DNA from 2 places in the Blastochloris tepida genome. Region 2 is predicted to be linked to the other one. Evidence: riboswitches for the same ligand, from Rfam matches in the RefSeq annotation. Region 2 holds a riboswitch; the other holds the start of a gene.
The links. A riboswitch is a leader RNA that binds a small molecule or an ion and turns the genes downstream of it on or off. The one in region 2 is predicted to bind thiamine pyrophosphate.

Region 1: another riboswitch for thiamine pyrophosphate. It lies ahead of thiS (sulfur carrier protein ThiS); the one in region 2 lies ahead of thiC (phosphomethylpyrimidine synthase ThiC).

What each region holds. Positions count from the first base shown of each region.
Region 1 covers NZ_AP018907.1:2,022,796-2,030,376, reverse strand. The annotation lists gene BLTE_RS09345 (IS110 family RNA-guided transposase) at 161-1,129, shown strand; gene BLTE_RS09340 (thiamine phosphate synthase) at 1,219-1,857, opposite strand; gene thiG (thiazole synthase) at 1,978-2,745, opposite strand; gene thiS (sulfur carrier protein ThiS) at 2,810-3,022, opposite strand; TPP riboswitch at 3,074-3,170, opposite strand; gene BLTE_RS09325 (MFS transporter) at 3,221-4,402, opposite strand; gene kdsA (3-deoxy-8-phosphooctulonate synthase) at 4,419-5,258, opposite strand; gene BLTE_RS09315 (hypothetical protein) at 5,255-5,620, opposite strand; gene BLTE_RS09310 (FtsB family cell division protein) at 5,813-6,163, shown strand; gene pdhA (pyruvate dehydrogenase (acetyl-transferring) E1 component subunit alpha) at 6,441-7,514, shown strand; gene BLTE_RS09300 (pyruvate dehydrogenase complex E1 component subunit beta) at 7,572-7,581, shown strand, end outside.
Region 2 covers NZ_AP018907.1:107,369-114,949, forward strand. The annotation lists gene BLTE_RS00450 (carbamoyltransferase C-terminal domain-containing protein) at 1-413, shown strand, start outside; gene BLTE_RS00455 (hypothetical protein) at 478-966, opposite strand; TPP riboswitch at 1,233-1,339, shown strand; gene thiC (phosphomethylpyrimidine synthase ThiC) at 1,497-3,335, shown strand; gene pdxY (pyridoxal kinase PdxY) at 3,552-4,415, shown strand; gene BLTE_RS00470 (NUDIX hydrolase) at 4,412-5,113, shown strand; gene BLTE_RS00475 (patatin-like phospholipase family protein) at 5,117-6,490, opposite strand; gene BLTE_RS00480 (hypothetical protein) at 6,549-6,950, opposite strand; gene BLTE_RS00485 (DEAD/DEAH box helicase) at 7,472-7,581, shown strand, end outside.

The sequences.
Region 1 (7,581 bases), 1.9 Mb from region 2:
TTGATGGGTGCACCGGCTCGGGGTGGCCACCCCGAGCCGGTGCGGGCGGCACGCCGTATCCCGGGTGAGCCTTCGAGGCCGTCGCGAGCAGAAGCGGCCGTCCGTCCCAAGCCAACCCGAACAGTTGCACGGGGCTTTTGACCCCGCTTCCAAGCCTGGGATGCTTGCCATGCTGCCACACCCGACGCCGTTTGCCACCCACCTTGTGGGCATCGATGTCTCCAAGGACTGGCTCGACATCGCCTTCGACGACACCAAGGTCGAGCGCGTCGATAACACCCCCGCGGCTCTCCAGCGCTTGGCCAGGCGCCTGGTGAAGGCCGGGCTCACCACCGCCGGCCTGGAGCCGACCGGCGGCTATGAACGCCTGGCGGTCGCGGTGCTGCGCGAGGCCGGCCTCACCGTGCTGCAGGTCGACAGCTGGCGCTGCCGCCAGTTCGCCAAGGCCTGCGGCCAGCGCGCCAAGAGCGATCCGCTCGACGCCCGCATCATCCGCGCCTTCATGCTGCATCACCCCTGCCGGCCGTTCCCGGAGCCCTCGCAAGCGCAGAGCGACCTGACCGCCTGGGTGCGCGAAATCACCCGCGCCGAGGCCGACATCCGCCGCCTCGAGAACCGCAAGGCCCACCCCACCCTGGCGGCCATCACCGCCCGGCTCGATGCCGAAATCGCCGCCCTGCGCGAGACCGTCGCCGCGGCCGAACAGGCCATCGAGGCGTTGATCGCCGCCGATCCGGCGATGGACGCCAAGGCCAAGATCATCACCTCGGTGCCGGGGATCGCCAACAAGACGGCCCGCGTCCTGCTCGCAGAAGCTCCCGAACTCGGCCAGTTCAGCCCCCGCCAAGCCGGTGCCATCGGCGGCTGCGCACCCTATCGCAACGACAGCGGCAAAGCGCGGCGGCCGGCCCATATCGAGGCCGGACGCCGCGCGCTCAAGCGCGCCTGCTATCTCGCCGCCTTCGCCGCCATCCACTGGAACCCGTGGGCCAAACAGCTCTACGCCGACCTCAAAGCCCGCGGAAAACCCGCCAAGGTCGCCCTCATCGCCATCGCCAGAAAGCTCCTGACCATCCTCAACGCCATGATTCGAGACAACAAACCCTGGCGAGACCCCAAAACCGCATGACAGTTGCTCGCGGGCCTTCGGCCCTTGCCCGGGACGACAGGCTGGATTTCACGATCCTTCCCCGCGCAGAACGAGATGGTGCGCGAAAATCACGCAGGCCGTTCGGTGGAGATGCCGGCGGGACATCTCATGGATGCGAGCAATGCCGCGACCTCCGCGCCCGGGTCGTCCGCCCGCATCACCCCGCCCATCACCGCAATGCCGGCGGCGCCGGCCTTCAGGCAGTCAGGCACCTGCTGCGACGCGATGCCGCCCAGTGCCACCACCGGCCGGCCGGCTTCGGCGACCATGGCGGCGAGGCCATCGAGGCCCAGCGCCGGGCCATAGCCCGGCTTGCTGGCGGTGAGGAACACCGGCGCGGCGATGACATAATCGGCCGCCCGGTCGGCCGGTCCCGGCCGGTGCTGCGAGACGCCGATCAGCGCGCTTGGCCCCAGCACGGCGCGGGCGTGGGCGGCATCGGCGCCATCGGGCAGGTGGACGCCATCGAGCCCGGCCGCCTTCGCCAGTTCCGGCGTACCGTGCAGGGTGAGCACGGCGCCGAAGCGGCGGGCTACGGGCTTCAGACGCAGCGCCAGCGCCACCTGCTCGGCGTCCGGCAAGTCCTTTTCGCGCAAGCTGGCCCAGCGGCAGCCGGCTTTGAGCGCCGCCGCCAGCACCGCGTCGAGCGGCCGGGCGGCTTGCCGGCGGTCGGTGATCAGCAGCAGCGGCGGGGCGGGCAGCGGCATGTCACCGCCACCCCGTCATCGCCGGGCTTGTCCCGGCGATCCCGACCCGAACACCGCGATCGATCGGGATGGCCGGGGCCACCCCGACCATGACCGGTGGAGAGGTCGAAATCCGCCCCATCACGTCCCGACCAGGCCCACGGTCGGGCTCGACGGATTGGCCTGGAACTGCCGCGGAATCCGGCCGGCGAGCCGGGCAAGCCGCCCGCCTTCGACCGCCGCCTTCATGGCCATAGCCATTTTCACCGGATCGGCGGCTTTGGCGACGGCGGTGTTGAGCAGCACCGCGGCGCAGCCGAGCTCCAGCGCCTGGGCGGCGTCCGAGGCGGTGCCGAGCCCGGCATCCAGGATCACCGGCACCGGCGAGCGGGCGCAGATCACCTCGATCAGCGCCGGGTTCTTGATGCCGTGGCCGGAGCCGATCGGCGAGCCGAGCGGCATCACCGCCACCGCGCCGGCATCCGCCAGCTTGCGGCAGGTCACCGGGTCTTCGTTGCAGTAGGGCAGCACCACGAAGCCCTTGTCGACCAGGATGCGGGTGGCGGCGACCGTGCCCTCGACGTCCGGATAGAGCAGGTCCTTGTCGCCGATCACCTCCAGCTTGATCCAGTTGGTGTCGAGCGCCTCGCGCGCCAGCTCGGCGGTCAGCACCGCTTCCTCGACCGTGTAGCAGCCGGCGGTGTTGGGCAGGAAATGATAGCCGGAGAGCTTCTCGATCAGCGGCGCGTCCTCGCCGGCAAGGTTCATGCGGCGGATCGCCAGCGTCACCATCTCGGTGCCGCTGGCCTTGAGCGCTTCAAGCAGCGTCTCGTTGTTGGGATACTTGCCGGTGCCGAGGAACAGCCGCGAGGTGAAGGCGCGGCCGGCGATCGTCAACGTGTCGGACATGTCGTTGTTCTTCCTTGGATATTGTTCTTGCGGTGCAGTCGTTTGGGGAGGCTCTGAGCGCTGGTCAGCCGCCCTGGCGGGCCAGCACGATCTCGACGGCGTCGCCCGGCGCCAGCGTTACATTTGCCCACTCGGCCCGCCGCACCACCGCGCCATTGACGGCCGCCGCCACGCCCCGCCCATCGGCGGAGGGCGCGTGCTCGGCGATCAGTGCGGCAAGCGTCGCGGCGCGCAGCGGCGTCTCGGCACCGTTCAGACGGATGGTCGGCTCAGGCATGACAGGTCTCCGGCGGACCTGACCGGGGATGACGTGCAAACGGGGCGTGCGGTGATAGCATCGGCGCCTCCCTTCGCTGGCATGACCCAGACAGGTTCGATGGGTGTGATCTCAGCCGCGCATCGGCGCGGCACCCCAGGCGCACTCAACATCGGCGATCCGGCTGCCGTCCGCAAGCACCCGCCGCCAGCACCGCCATCATTTCTTCGGCACGACCTTCGGGGCCACCGCCGCCAGCACCAGCAGCCCGATGCCGGAGGTAAGGAAGGCCGCCGGATAGCCGAACGCGGTGCGGGTGAGGCCGAACAGCACCGGGCCCAGCGCATTGCCAACGAAGAAGGCGGCCGCGAACAGCGACACGGCCAGCCCGCGCGCGGTCGGCGCAAGCTCGGTCGCCTGGGTCTGGAACATGTTGTGCATGAAGTAGAACAGGCAGCCGCACACCACCATGGTGGCGATGTCGACGAACCACGGCTTGGGCAGCACCAGCACCAGCAGCATCAAGGCCATGCCGATGCCGCCGATGCGGATCATCGTCGTCGGGCGCAGACGGCGGATCAGCAGGCCAACAATGACGCTGAACACGATGCCGCCGACCCCGAAGCCGCCGATCAGGAGCCCGGCCTCGGTCGGCCCGCCGCCGCCGTGGCTGATCAGGAAGTCTGCGATGAACGGGAAGCCGCCGAACATCGAGGCGCCTTCCAGCGCCACGCAGGCGAACAGCGTCAGCGCCCGCGGATTGCTCAGCACGAGGCGGTAGTTGGCGAGGATGGTGGCGAGGTTCGGCCGCTCCCGCGTCACCCCCTGGCGCGGGCGCAGCATCAGGCTGACCAGCACCGCCGCGACGGCGGCAACCACGCAGGCCGAGCCGAACACCGCCCGCCAGCCGAACTGCTCGGCCACCATGCCGGCACTGGCGCCGCCGACCATCTGGCCCAGGATCACCGCCGAGATGAAGCGGCCGAGCGCAATCGGGCGGCTTGCCATCTCCACCCGGTCGCCGATCGCCGCCATCGACAGCGGAATGATGCCGCCGGCCACCAGGCCGGTCAGCAACCGCAGGCCGAGCAGGCTTTCGAAATCCGGTGCGAACACCGATAGCCCCAGCGCCACCGCCAGCGCCGCCGTGGCGATGCTGATCATGCGCGCCTTGCCGAGCGCGTCGCCGATCGGCCCGAGGATCGGCTGGCCGAGGGCGTAGGTGATGCCATAGGCGGTCGACAGCAGCGCCACGGTGGCGACCGTCTGGCCGAACACGTCGGCGAGGATCGGCACCACCGGGTCGGTCGCCCGCATGGTGAAGGCGCTGGCGAAGCCGGCGAGGCCGAGAATGACGATCAGGCGCGTGGGGAACGCGCTCGGCGCGGGGGAAGGGGGCATCGGAACCGGATAAGGATTACGCGGCGCGCCTTTTGGCCAGGGCGTCGAAGGCCATCAGCTCGGCGAGAAGCGCCTCGAACTCGGCCAGCGGCACCATGTTGGGCCCATCCGAGAAGGCGCGGTCGGGGTCGGGGTGGGTCTCGATGAACACGCCGGCAACACCGACGGCGACGGCGGCGCGCGCCAGCACCGGCACGAACTCGCGCTGGCCGCCCGAGGCGGTGCCGCGTCCGCCCGGCTGCTGTACCGAGTGGGTGGCGTCGAAGATCACCGGCGCCCCGGTCTCGGCCAGGATCGGCAGCGCCCGCATGTCGCTGACCAGCGTATTGTAGCCGAACGAGGAGCCCCGCTCGGTGACCAGGACATTACCGTTACCCGCGTTCGTAACCTTGGCCACGACATTGGCCATGTCCCACGGCGCCAGGAACTGGCCCTTCTTGACATTGACCACCTTGCCGGTGGCCGCCGCGGCCAGCAGGAGATCGGTCTGCCGGCACAGGAAGGCGGGGATCTGAAGAATATCAACGACCTCGGCCACTGGCGCGCATTGGGAGGCGTCGTGCACGTCGGTTACCACCGGCAGGCCGGTCGCCTCCTTGATTTCGGCGAACACCGGGAGCGCCGCCGCCATGCCGATGCCGCGGGCGCCGCTGGCGCTGGTGCGGTTGGCCTTGTCGAACGAGGTCTTGAACACCAGAGGCAGGTTCAGTCGGCCGGCGATGTCCTTCAGCGCGAAGGCCACCTCCAGCGCGTGCGCGCGGCTTTCCATGGCGCAGGGGCCGGCGATGGCGGCCAGCGGCAGATGATTGCCGAACCGGACGCTGCCGGCCTCGACCACAGATTTCGGTGACGTCATCGTCCGCCCTCCCGTACGCGGTAGACCGCAGTCAGCCGCCCGACCCCGCCCGCGCGGTCGGGGACGACGCAGAACCCGGCCGGCCGAGGCACCCAGCCGGTTGCCGGGCGCGCCTCGATACAGACCGGGTAGCGGTCTTCGCACGGGGTGCGTTCGTTGTAGAGGGGACCGGAGCCGCGCGCCACGTCGTCGGTGCGCAGAAACGCCATGCGGCAGACGCCGGGCGCGAGTCCGGCGTCGATGCACGCCGCCTCGCTGTCGGCGACCACGCCGCCCAGGCACTCGCCGCGCCACATGGCGACCGCGATCACCACGCCGGTGAGCGCGAAGAGCCCGAGCACGAGAATTTTGACGATCCGCAATCCTGTCCCCGCATTCTGCCCGCCGACAGGGCCGGTATGGCGCGCCGCCCGCCGAAGGAAAGGCCTGCATCATGAACAGGCCGCCGAAACGCGCTGCGCTATCGCTGCCCCGGGTGGCGAGCCCGGCCAGCTCCCGACTCGTTTTTAACTTCGTTAACGAGGAGTCAACCGGAGCCGTGCGATCGTCCCGGCATGGTCGTTCGCCCCCTCGTTCGCCGCATCCTCTCGACCCTGCTGCTGTACAGCGTGACAGCGGCGGGCATCGCCTATTTCGCCTTCCATGGCTGGACCGGCGACCATGGCCTGCAGGCCAAGCGCGGCTTCGAGATCGAGATGGCGCGGCTGCGCGACGACCTCGCCGAGGTGCGCGCCGAGCGCGCGGCGATGGAGCGCAAGGTGGCGCTGCTGCGCCCGCAGTCGCTCGATCCCGACATGCTGGATGAGCGCGCCCGCGCCCTGCTCAATTGGGCGCACCCGAACGATCTGGTGCTGATGAAGCGCTGGGCGGCCCAGACGGCCACGCCGCGCACCGCCGCGCCCTGAACCAAGGCCCATCAAGAACCGGGTCCGCCGCGCGGCTTTACCCGGCCGCGGCAAGGCTTTGCCGGTGCACGCCCAATCGATTGCGCAACAGGCGGGGCGATCGCGGCGCGAGACGCCCGCGCCAAAAGTATAGGTCGCCGAACCTTGCCCCCATCTATCTGGAGAAATTCGAAAATCCCGGCCGGGTGCGGCAGTGTGCGAAGCTTGGTTCCGGCGCAAAATGGACTATAACTTCAGCCAATTCACATTCGGGAAACGCCACGATTGGGAGACGTGCATGGCTGTCGCCAAGGAGAGCGGCGCGGGCGCTTCGGCGGCCCGGCGGAGCGCCACCAGGCCGGGCGCTGCGGAGCCGGCCGAAACGGTGGAGCCGGCCGCCGCCGAACCGGCCGGGTTCACCCGCGAGGAGGAGCTCGCCGCCTACCGCGACATGCTGCTGATTCGCCGCTTCGAGGAGAAGGCCGGCCAGATGTACGGCATGGGCCTGATCGGCGGCTTCTGCCACCTCTATATCGGCCAGGAGGCGGTGGTCGTCGGCATGCAGATGTGCCTGGAGCCCGGCGATCAGGTGATCACCGGCTACCGCGACCACGGCCACATGCTGGTGGCCGGCATGGATGCGAGAGGCGTGATGGCCGAGCTGACCGGCCGGCGCGGCGGCTATTCCAAGGGCAAGGGCGGCTCGATGCACATGTTCTCCATCGAGAAGGGCTTCTATGGCGGCCATGGCATCGTCGGCGCCCAGGTCTCGCTCGGCACCGGGCTCGCCTTCGCCGACCGCTACCGCGACAACGGCAAGATCAGCCTGACCTATTTCGGCGACGGCGCGGCCAATCAGGGCCAAGTCTATGAGAGCTTCAACATGGCCGCGCTGTGGAAGTTGCCGGTGGTCTATGTTGTTGAGAACAACCGCTATGCCATGGGCACGTCGGTCAGCCGCTCGTCGGCCCAGCCGGATTTCTCCAAGCGCGGCATCTCGTTCGACATCCCCGGCGAGCAGGTCGACGGCATGGATGTGCGCGCCGTGCGCGCCGCCGGCGCCCGCGCGGTCGCCCATGCCCGCTCGGGCCAGGGGCCGTTTATCCTCGAAATGCTCACCTACCGCTATCGCGGCCACTCGATGTCCGACCCTGCCAAGTACCGGGCCAAGGACGAGGTGCAGAAGATGCGGGAGGAGCACGATCCGATCGAGCAGGTACGCGCCCGCCTGATCAAGAACGCATGGGCCAGCGAAGACGAGCTGAAGAAGATCGACGCCGAGGTGCGGGCCATCGTCAATGAGGCCGCCGAGTTCGCCACCGTCGAGCCGGAACCCGATCCGTCGGAGCTTCACACCGACATCCTGCGCTGAGCGCAAAAGCGCTCGATCCCGATTTCCGTTGCCGTTCCGATAGGACAGGGTTCCGCCATGCCCATCG
Region 2 (7,581 bases):
ACGACACGCTGAACAAGCGGCTCGACCGCACCGAGTTCATGCCGTTCGCGCCGGTGGTGCGGGTCGAGCGCTATGGAGAGGTGTTCGATCTGCCGGCAAGCCTCGTCTACCCGGCCAATTTCATGACCACCACCTGCGACGTGAAGCCCGGCTGGCGCGACAAGGTGCCGGCCATCACCCATGTCGACGGCACCGCCCGGCCGCAGCTGATCAGCCGCAGCCAGAACCAGGTCTATTGGGACATCCTCGACGAATACGAGAAGATCACCGGCCTGCCGGTGCTGATCAACACCTCGTTCAACGTCCACGAGGAGCCGATCATCAACGCGCCCTCTGAATGCGTGCGCGCGCTGAAGGACCGGCGCGTCGATTTCGTCGTCACCAGGAACGCGATCTGGAGCCATCCGGGCTGATCGGGCGGCACAGACGGAAATGGCCGGGCTCGAGGCCCGGCCATCGTGACGGCGTTGCTTCTGCTCAGTCGATCTTCTTGATGGAGTCAACGATCGTCTTCAGCGCGGCGGCGTTGGCCTTCTCGCCGTCCGGCGAGCCCCAATAGGTGACGATCACCGCCGTGGTCGGGCTGGCGACGATGACGCCGATGCTGACCTCGGTGGCCTCGTCGTCCTCGTCCTTGCCGCTGTACTCGACGAAGATCGCGTCCATGCCGCCGATCTTGCCTTCGCCCCGCGTCTCGGTCTTTTCGTCGATACGCACGCCCTCGCTGATCAGATAGGCCACCGCCTGGGTGACCGCGTCCTCAAGCTTGGCGATGCTGACGACCTCGGCGGCGATGTAGATCTCCTCGTCCTTGGAGGTCGACTCCACCCCCTTGTCGATTTCCGAGGATTCCCAGTCGTCTGGCAGGGCGATGGAGAACACCGGCGGTGTGCCGAGGCGGAAGGTGGCGGCCTCGGCCGTGGCGGCGAACGCCAGCGAGGCGATGACGGCGAGAATCAACCGCATTTGAAGTCCTCTATTGAAGAGGTGGTCAACGTGGCATGCGACACGATCCGCCGCCAGTGTAGTTTCGGCTCATATTGAATCAAACCTAAAGCATCCGGCTTCTGTATTTGCCGGCTTCTGTCGCTGCAGCGTTTTGCCTGCCGGCGCGCGCTCTTGCTAAAGACATTCTTGCCCTCGGCGGGAGGCACGGGCTTGACGCACGTCCCGCGTACCGGTTTGCCGCAGCCCGCGCCGCTTGACGCCGGCCCGGCCTTTCCCCAAAGTCTCGCCGTCCGAAGGGGGGCCCCGTGCGGGGCTGAGATCGGGAGCGCCCGACCACCCTTTGAACCTGAACCGGTTCGTACCGGCGGAGGGATGCGGACGTCGCGGGCCAGGACGAGTCGTTTCGCCAGGGGCCAGCGCCTTTCAATCGTCTCCCCCGTACGCACCCCGTCTCGTCATGCGGCGGAATCCGCCGCGCGGCGGGTGGTGTCGTCCGCCAGTCCGGGCGCCGGTTCAGCGGGGGAAACGACAAGCAAACAAGGCGCCCGATGACCATTCACACCAAGCCCGAACCCGAGAAGCCCGCCTTCGCCGTCACCACCGGCCCGCTTGCCGGCTCGCGCAAGGTCCACGATTCCGGCCGGCGCTTCCCGGACCTTCGGGTGCCGGGCCGGGCCATCGAGGTCGAGGGCGAGCCGGTGGTGCGGGTCTACGATCCCTCGGGCCCCTACACGGATGCCACTGCGACCATCGACATTTCGGCCGGCCTGCCGCGCCACCGCGGGCCTTGGGTTCGGGCCCGCGGCGACGTCGAGGAGGTCGATGCCACCGTCATTCCGCCGCTCGGCCAGGGCGGCGCGGTGCCGCCGTTCCCGATCAAGCATCGCCCATTGCGCGGAAAGCCGGGACGGACGCCGACCCAGCTTGCCTATGCGCGGGCCGGCATCATCACGCCGGAGATGGAATACGTCGCCATCCGCGAGAACCTCGGTCGCACCGAGGCCGCGAAGGCGCGCGACGGCGAGGATTTCGGCGCCGCGATCCCCGACCTCGTGACGCCGGAGTTCGTGCGCGACGAGGTGGCGCGGGGGCGTGCGATCATTCCGGCCAACATCAACCACGCCGAGCTGGAGCCGGCGATCATCGGCCGCAACTTCCTCACCAAGATCAACGCCAATATCGGCAATTCGGCGGTGCTGTCGTCGGTGGCCGACGAGGTCGATAAATTGGTGTGGGCGATCCGCTGGGGCGCCGATACGGTGATGGACCTCTCGACGGGCCGCGACATCCACAACATCCGCGAGTGGATCGTGCGCAACTCGCCGGTGCCGATCGGCACCGTGCCGCTCTATCAGGCGCTGGAGAAGGTGGGCGGCGTCGCCGAGGATCTCACCTGGGAGATCTATCGCGACACTCTGATCGAGCAGTGCGAGCAGGGCGTCGACTATTTCACCGTCCATGCCGGGGTGCGGCTGGCCTATATTCCGCTCACCGCGAACCGTGTCACCGGCATCGTGTCGCGCGGCGGCTCGATCATGGCCAAGTGGTGCCTCGCCCATCACACCGAGAGCTTCCTCTACACGCGCTTCCGCGACATCTGCGAAATCCTCGCCGCCTACGACGTGGCGTTCTCGCTCGGCGACGGCCTGCGCCCCGGCTCGATCGCCGACGCCAACGACCGCGCCCAGTTCGCCGAGCTTGAGACGCTTGGCGAACTCACCAAGATCGCCTGGGAGCACGGCGTGCAGGTGATGATCGAGGGCCCCGGCCACGTGCCGATGCACAAGATCAAGGTCAATGTCGAAAAGCAGCTTCAGCTGTGCGGCGAGGCGCCGTTCTATACGCTCGGCCCGCTCGTCACCGACATCGCGCCGGGCTACGACCACATCACGAGCGCGATCGGCGCCGCCATGATCGGCTGGTTCGGCACGGCGATGCTCTGCTACGTCACGCCGAAAGAGCACCTGGGGCTCCCCGACCGCAACGACGTGAAGACCGGCGTCATCACCTACAAGATCGCCGCCCACGCCGCCGATCTCGCCAAGGGTCACCCCGGCGCCCAGGCGCAGGACGACGCGATCTCCAGGGCGCGGTTCGAGTTCCGCTGGCATGACCAGTTCAACCTCGCGCTCGACACCGACACCGCGCGCAGTTTCCACGACGAGACGCTGCCCAAGGAGGCGCACAAGACGGCGCATTTCTGCTCGATGTGCGGGCCGAAATTCTGCTCGATGAAGATCAGCCAGGAAATTCGCGCGTCTGCGGCGGCGCAGCCGTCGGACGCCGTGGCCGCGGGCATGGCGGAGATGTCGGAGAAGTTCAAGGCGCTCGGCAGCCAAGTCTATGTCGAGATCGACGAGGTGGCGGCGGCCGGCAAACGTCCTTAGCGCGCTGCCCGATCTGACGGGATCAGATCGGGTGGCGCTCTAACTCTCTGAGTTGTCGCATTCTCTTCCGCAAAACCGGTTCCCACTTTTGCGGAGAATGCTTTAGTATCTCTGCCGCCAGCTGGGAGATGCGCTCTCCCCGTCCCCTCGCGGGATAGAGAAAGCAAGAAGGAAGGCGGGGCCGGTCACGCCGGCTCGAACGCCCACGTGTCCATCATGAATTTCCTGTCGATCCAATCCCACGTTGCCTATGGCCACGTCGGCAACGCCTCGGCCGTGTTTCCGCTACAGCGGCTCGGCGTCGAGGTGTGGCCGATCCACACCGTGCAGTTCTCCAACCACACCGGCTATGGCGCCTGGACCGGCCGGGTGTTCGACGGCGCGATGATCCGCGAGGTGATCGACGGCATCGAGGCGCGTGGCGTGCTGCCGGCGTGCGATGGCGTGCTGTCCGGCTATATGGGCGGCGCCGACATCGGCGAGGCGATCCTCGACGCCGCTGCACGCGTGCGGGCCGCCAACCCGGCCGCGCATTATTGCTGCGACCCGGTGATCGGCGATGTCGGCCGCGGCGTGTTCGTGCGGCCGGGCATTCCCGACTTCATCCGCGACCGCGCGGTGCCGGCGGCCGACGTGGTGACGCCCAACCAGTTCGAGCTGGACTTTCTCGCCGGGCACGCCACGCCGACACTGGCCGCCGCGCTCGATGCGGTGGAGGCCGTCCACCGGCTCGGCCCCAAGGTGATCCTGGTCACCAGCCTGATCACCGACGACACGCCCGCCGACGCCATCGACCTTCTGGCCTCCGACATCCTGGGCACGTGGCGGCTGCGCACGCCGCGACTCGATCTGTCGGTCAATGGCGCGGGCGATGCCATCGCCGCGCTGTTCTTCCTGCACTGGAAGCGCACCGGCTCGGCGCGCGAGGCGCTGGTGCGGGCGGCCTCCTCCACCTGGGGCCTGCTCAGGCGCACGTTCGAGGCCGGCTCGCGCGAGATCCTCACCGTCGCGGCGCAGGACGAGTTCGTGACGCCAAGCCGGGTGTTCGAGGCCGTCATGGTCGGGCGGCCGCAGCCGTGAGCGCGCCGGTCGTCCGCCGCATCGCCTCCGCCGAGTTCGCGGTGGTGGCGGCGGATTGGCCGATGGCCCGCGCGCGGCGGTCCGAGATCGATGCCCATTTTGCGCGGCTGAAGCGCGACCGGCCGAAGCTGTGGAACGGCAAGGTGCTGGTCGCACGCGATGTCGAGCTGGTGGGCGACCGCCTGACCGGCCATGCCTTCGAGACCGACTTCGCGTCCTTCCAATGGTGGCTAGGTACCGGCTTTCCCGATCCCGCCATCCGCAACATCTTCGGCATGGCGGTGGTGCGCGGCGCCGACGGCGGCTTCCTGCTGGGGGTGATGGGCGGCCACACCGCCAATGCCGGCAGCGTCTATTTTCCGTCCGGCACGCCCGATCCCGGCGACATTTCGGGTGGCCGGCTCGATCTTGCCGGTTCGGTGGTGCGGGAGCTGAAGGAGGAGACCGGGCTGGAGGCTGCGGCCTTCGTTGCCGAGCCCGGCTGGACCGTGGTGCTCGACGGGCCGCGTGTCGCGCTGATGCGCACCTTCTTGGCCGACGAGGCGAGCGGGCTCCTGGTTGCGCGGGCGCGGGCCTTCATTGCCGCCGATCCCGGCGCCGAGCTGGCCGACGTTATCGCCGTCCACGGGATCGACGACTTGCCGCCGGTGGCGCCGGCCTTCGTGCGGGCCTTTCTTGAATCGCGCCTCGCGGACTGAAGGTCAGCGCCCGAGGAGACTGCCGCGCAGCACGGGGTGGGCGCGGGTGGCCTCGATGCCGGCTTTCACCACCAGTTCGACCTGCTCCGGCTCCAGCCGCAGTCGGGTCGGCACCGCATTGAGCGTGGCGGTGAGGCTGCCGAGCTGGTCGAAGGAAACCTGGGCGAGATCAAACGAAACGTCGTTGCAGCGCCAGCCGGGGCCGGCGCCAAGCCGCTTCGCCTCGGCGGGCGACAGGCCGCAGCGCCATTTGCGGGTCGACGTCTCCCATTGGTTCATGGTCAGGCGGAAAGCGTCGAACGAAGAGATCGCCGCCGCATCGATGGCAGTGTCGGTGACCGCGCCGAGCAGCTCCTGGCCCGAGGGTCCCTCGGGCGAGAGCGTCCAATTGCCGGCCGGTCCGCGGCCGGCATTGACGACGATGAACACGAGGCGGCGCAGCTGGACGGCGCGCTCGGCATTGAGCGGCGCGTAGGGCCGGTCGCCGATCTCGCGGGCAATGACGAGGCCGGCCAGACCGAAATTGTCGACGAGTCCGCCATCGGCCAGCTTGACGTAACGGATCTGGCCGGGATCGCGATAGCGGATCAGCGCCTGGGCGAAGGCGCGGGCCTGACCGCCGGAACTCGGGTTCTTCAGCACCCGGTCGACCCACGGCGGCAGCGGCGCGCGGCAGGAATCGGGGAAGGTCTTGAGCACGATCGGCGCAAAGGCGACCGGCACCGCGGCGGACGCGGCCACCGCCTGGGACACCGGGTAGGAGGTGACGTCGCTGCACAGCGCGGCGAAGGTCGACGGCGTGAAGTGGAACGGCGTGCGGTTGAACAGGTCGGAGGCGTTGATCCACACCATCGGCCGGTTCTTGCCGTGGAGGTCGGCCAAAGTGGCGCCGTGGAACAGCTGGCGGTCGAGCCAGGCCGGCAGGCGCGAGGCGTCGTTGACGCCGCCCTCGATGCCGCGCACCAGATTGGCGAGGCTGATCCTTGTGTCGAGGCTTTCCTCGGCGTTCTGGAGCAGGAAGCGCTCGCGGAAGTCGTTCATCGCCGCCCGGCCCTTCAGGCCGAAATAGGCGGCGGCGACCGAGCCGCCCGACACGCCCGAGATGAACACCACCCGGTCGAGATAGCTGCCGCCCTCGCGCGAGGGCATGGTGTCGAGCGCGGTCAGCACGCCGTGGGCGAAGGCGGCGGCGCGGGTGCCGCCGCCCGAGAAGGACAGCGCAACGGCGACGTCGCCGGTCATTTTTGGCGGCGAGCTCGCATCCTGCGTCGGCGACGCGGGGTCGATCGGCTGGTTGATCGGCAGGTTGAAGACCGTTCCGCATCCGGCGACGAAGACGCCGAGCAGTGCGGCCAGGGTCAGGCGGCGTCCCGTCATATGTCTGGTCCGTTGCTGGCGGTTGGGGGAGTGCGGCCGGCGTGGCGGCGGCGTGGTCTCAGGACCGTCCGGCGAGGTCGCGGCTGCGAACCATGCTCTCGCCCTGGGACACCGGATAGCCGAAGCGGCGCTTGGTGGCGTTCATCAGCGCGATCGCCTCGTAGCTGCGCGCCGCCTGACAGGCGGCGACGGCCGGGCGCAGATCGTTGATCACCCTGTCGTAGACCGGCTTGTTGACGTGCCCCGTGCGCAGGTCATTGTCCATCACCGCCTTGTAGGCGGACAGCTCGGCGCCGCACGGCTGACCGTTGGGAATGTCGAGCGCCGCCACCTTGGCGCCCGGATTGACCGGCTCGGCGGTGGGGGCCGGCGCGGTCGATGTCTCCAGCGTATTGCAGGCGGCGAGCGAAAGCGCGACGGCGATCGTGGCGAAAAAAGTGGCGGGACGGAGCGGGGACATCGTTGGCCTCTTTGGAAACCATGGTGGCTGGCTCGTCATAGCAGCGAGAATGTGGCCTTGAAATAACCATACGAAGGCGTCATGAAGGGAACGCTGGGTTCGCGGCCAAGTGTGGCCGGAGGGCCATGCGTGCGCGCCACCTTCGCCTGAAGGTTTCGGCCTATTTCGCCCAGCTCTCGACAACCGACAGCCCAAGTCACGCGGGGCGCGTCTTACGGCTCCCCGCGCCGCGCGGCCGGTGCCCTTCGGGCGCTGCCGTGTCGCGTTTGCGCTGTCGAGTTCGGGAGTCGCGCGATCACGTCGTGGTCCGCGGCCCCGGCCTCGCCGGAACCCCCTTGTGCGAAAACGGGATTTCGGCAACCGGACTATGCAACGCCGGCCATGCGGGCCGGATCTCTTGAATCAAGCGTCCGCCGGCCCGATGGCCCGGAGCGGGCGCGCCCAATGTTGGTTTGATGCATTTTCGCTCGCAGGACCGGTTTCCCGCTTTGCGGACGATGCGCCAGCAAGAAAGACAGACCTTGACCGATTTCAACACGCTCGGCCTTGCCGCGCCGATCCTGCGCGCCCTCGCCGAGGCGAATCACGTCAATCCGACCCCGATCCAGAGCCAGGCGATCCCGCCGGTGAT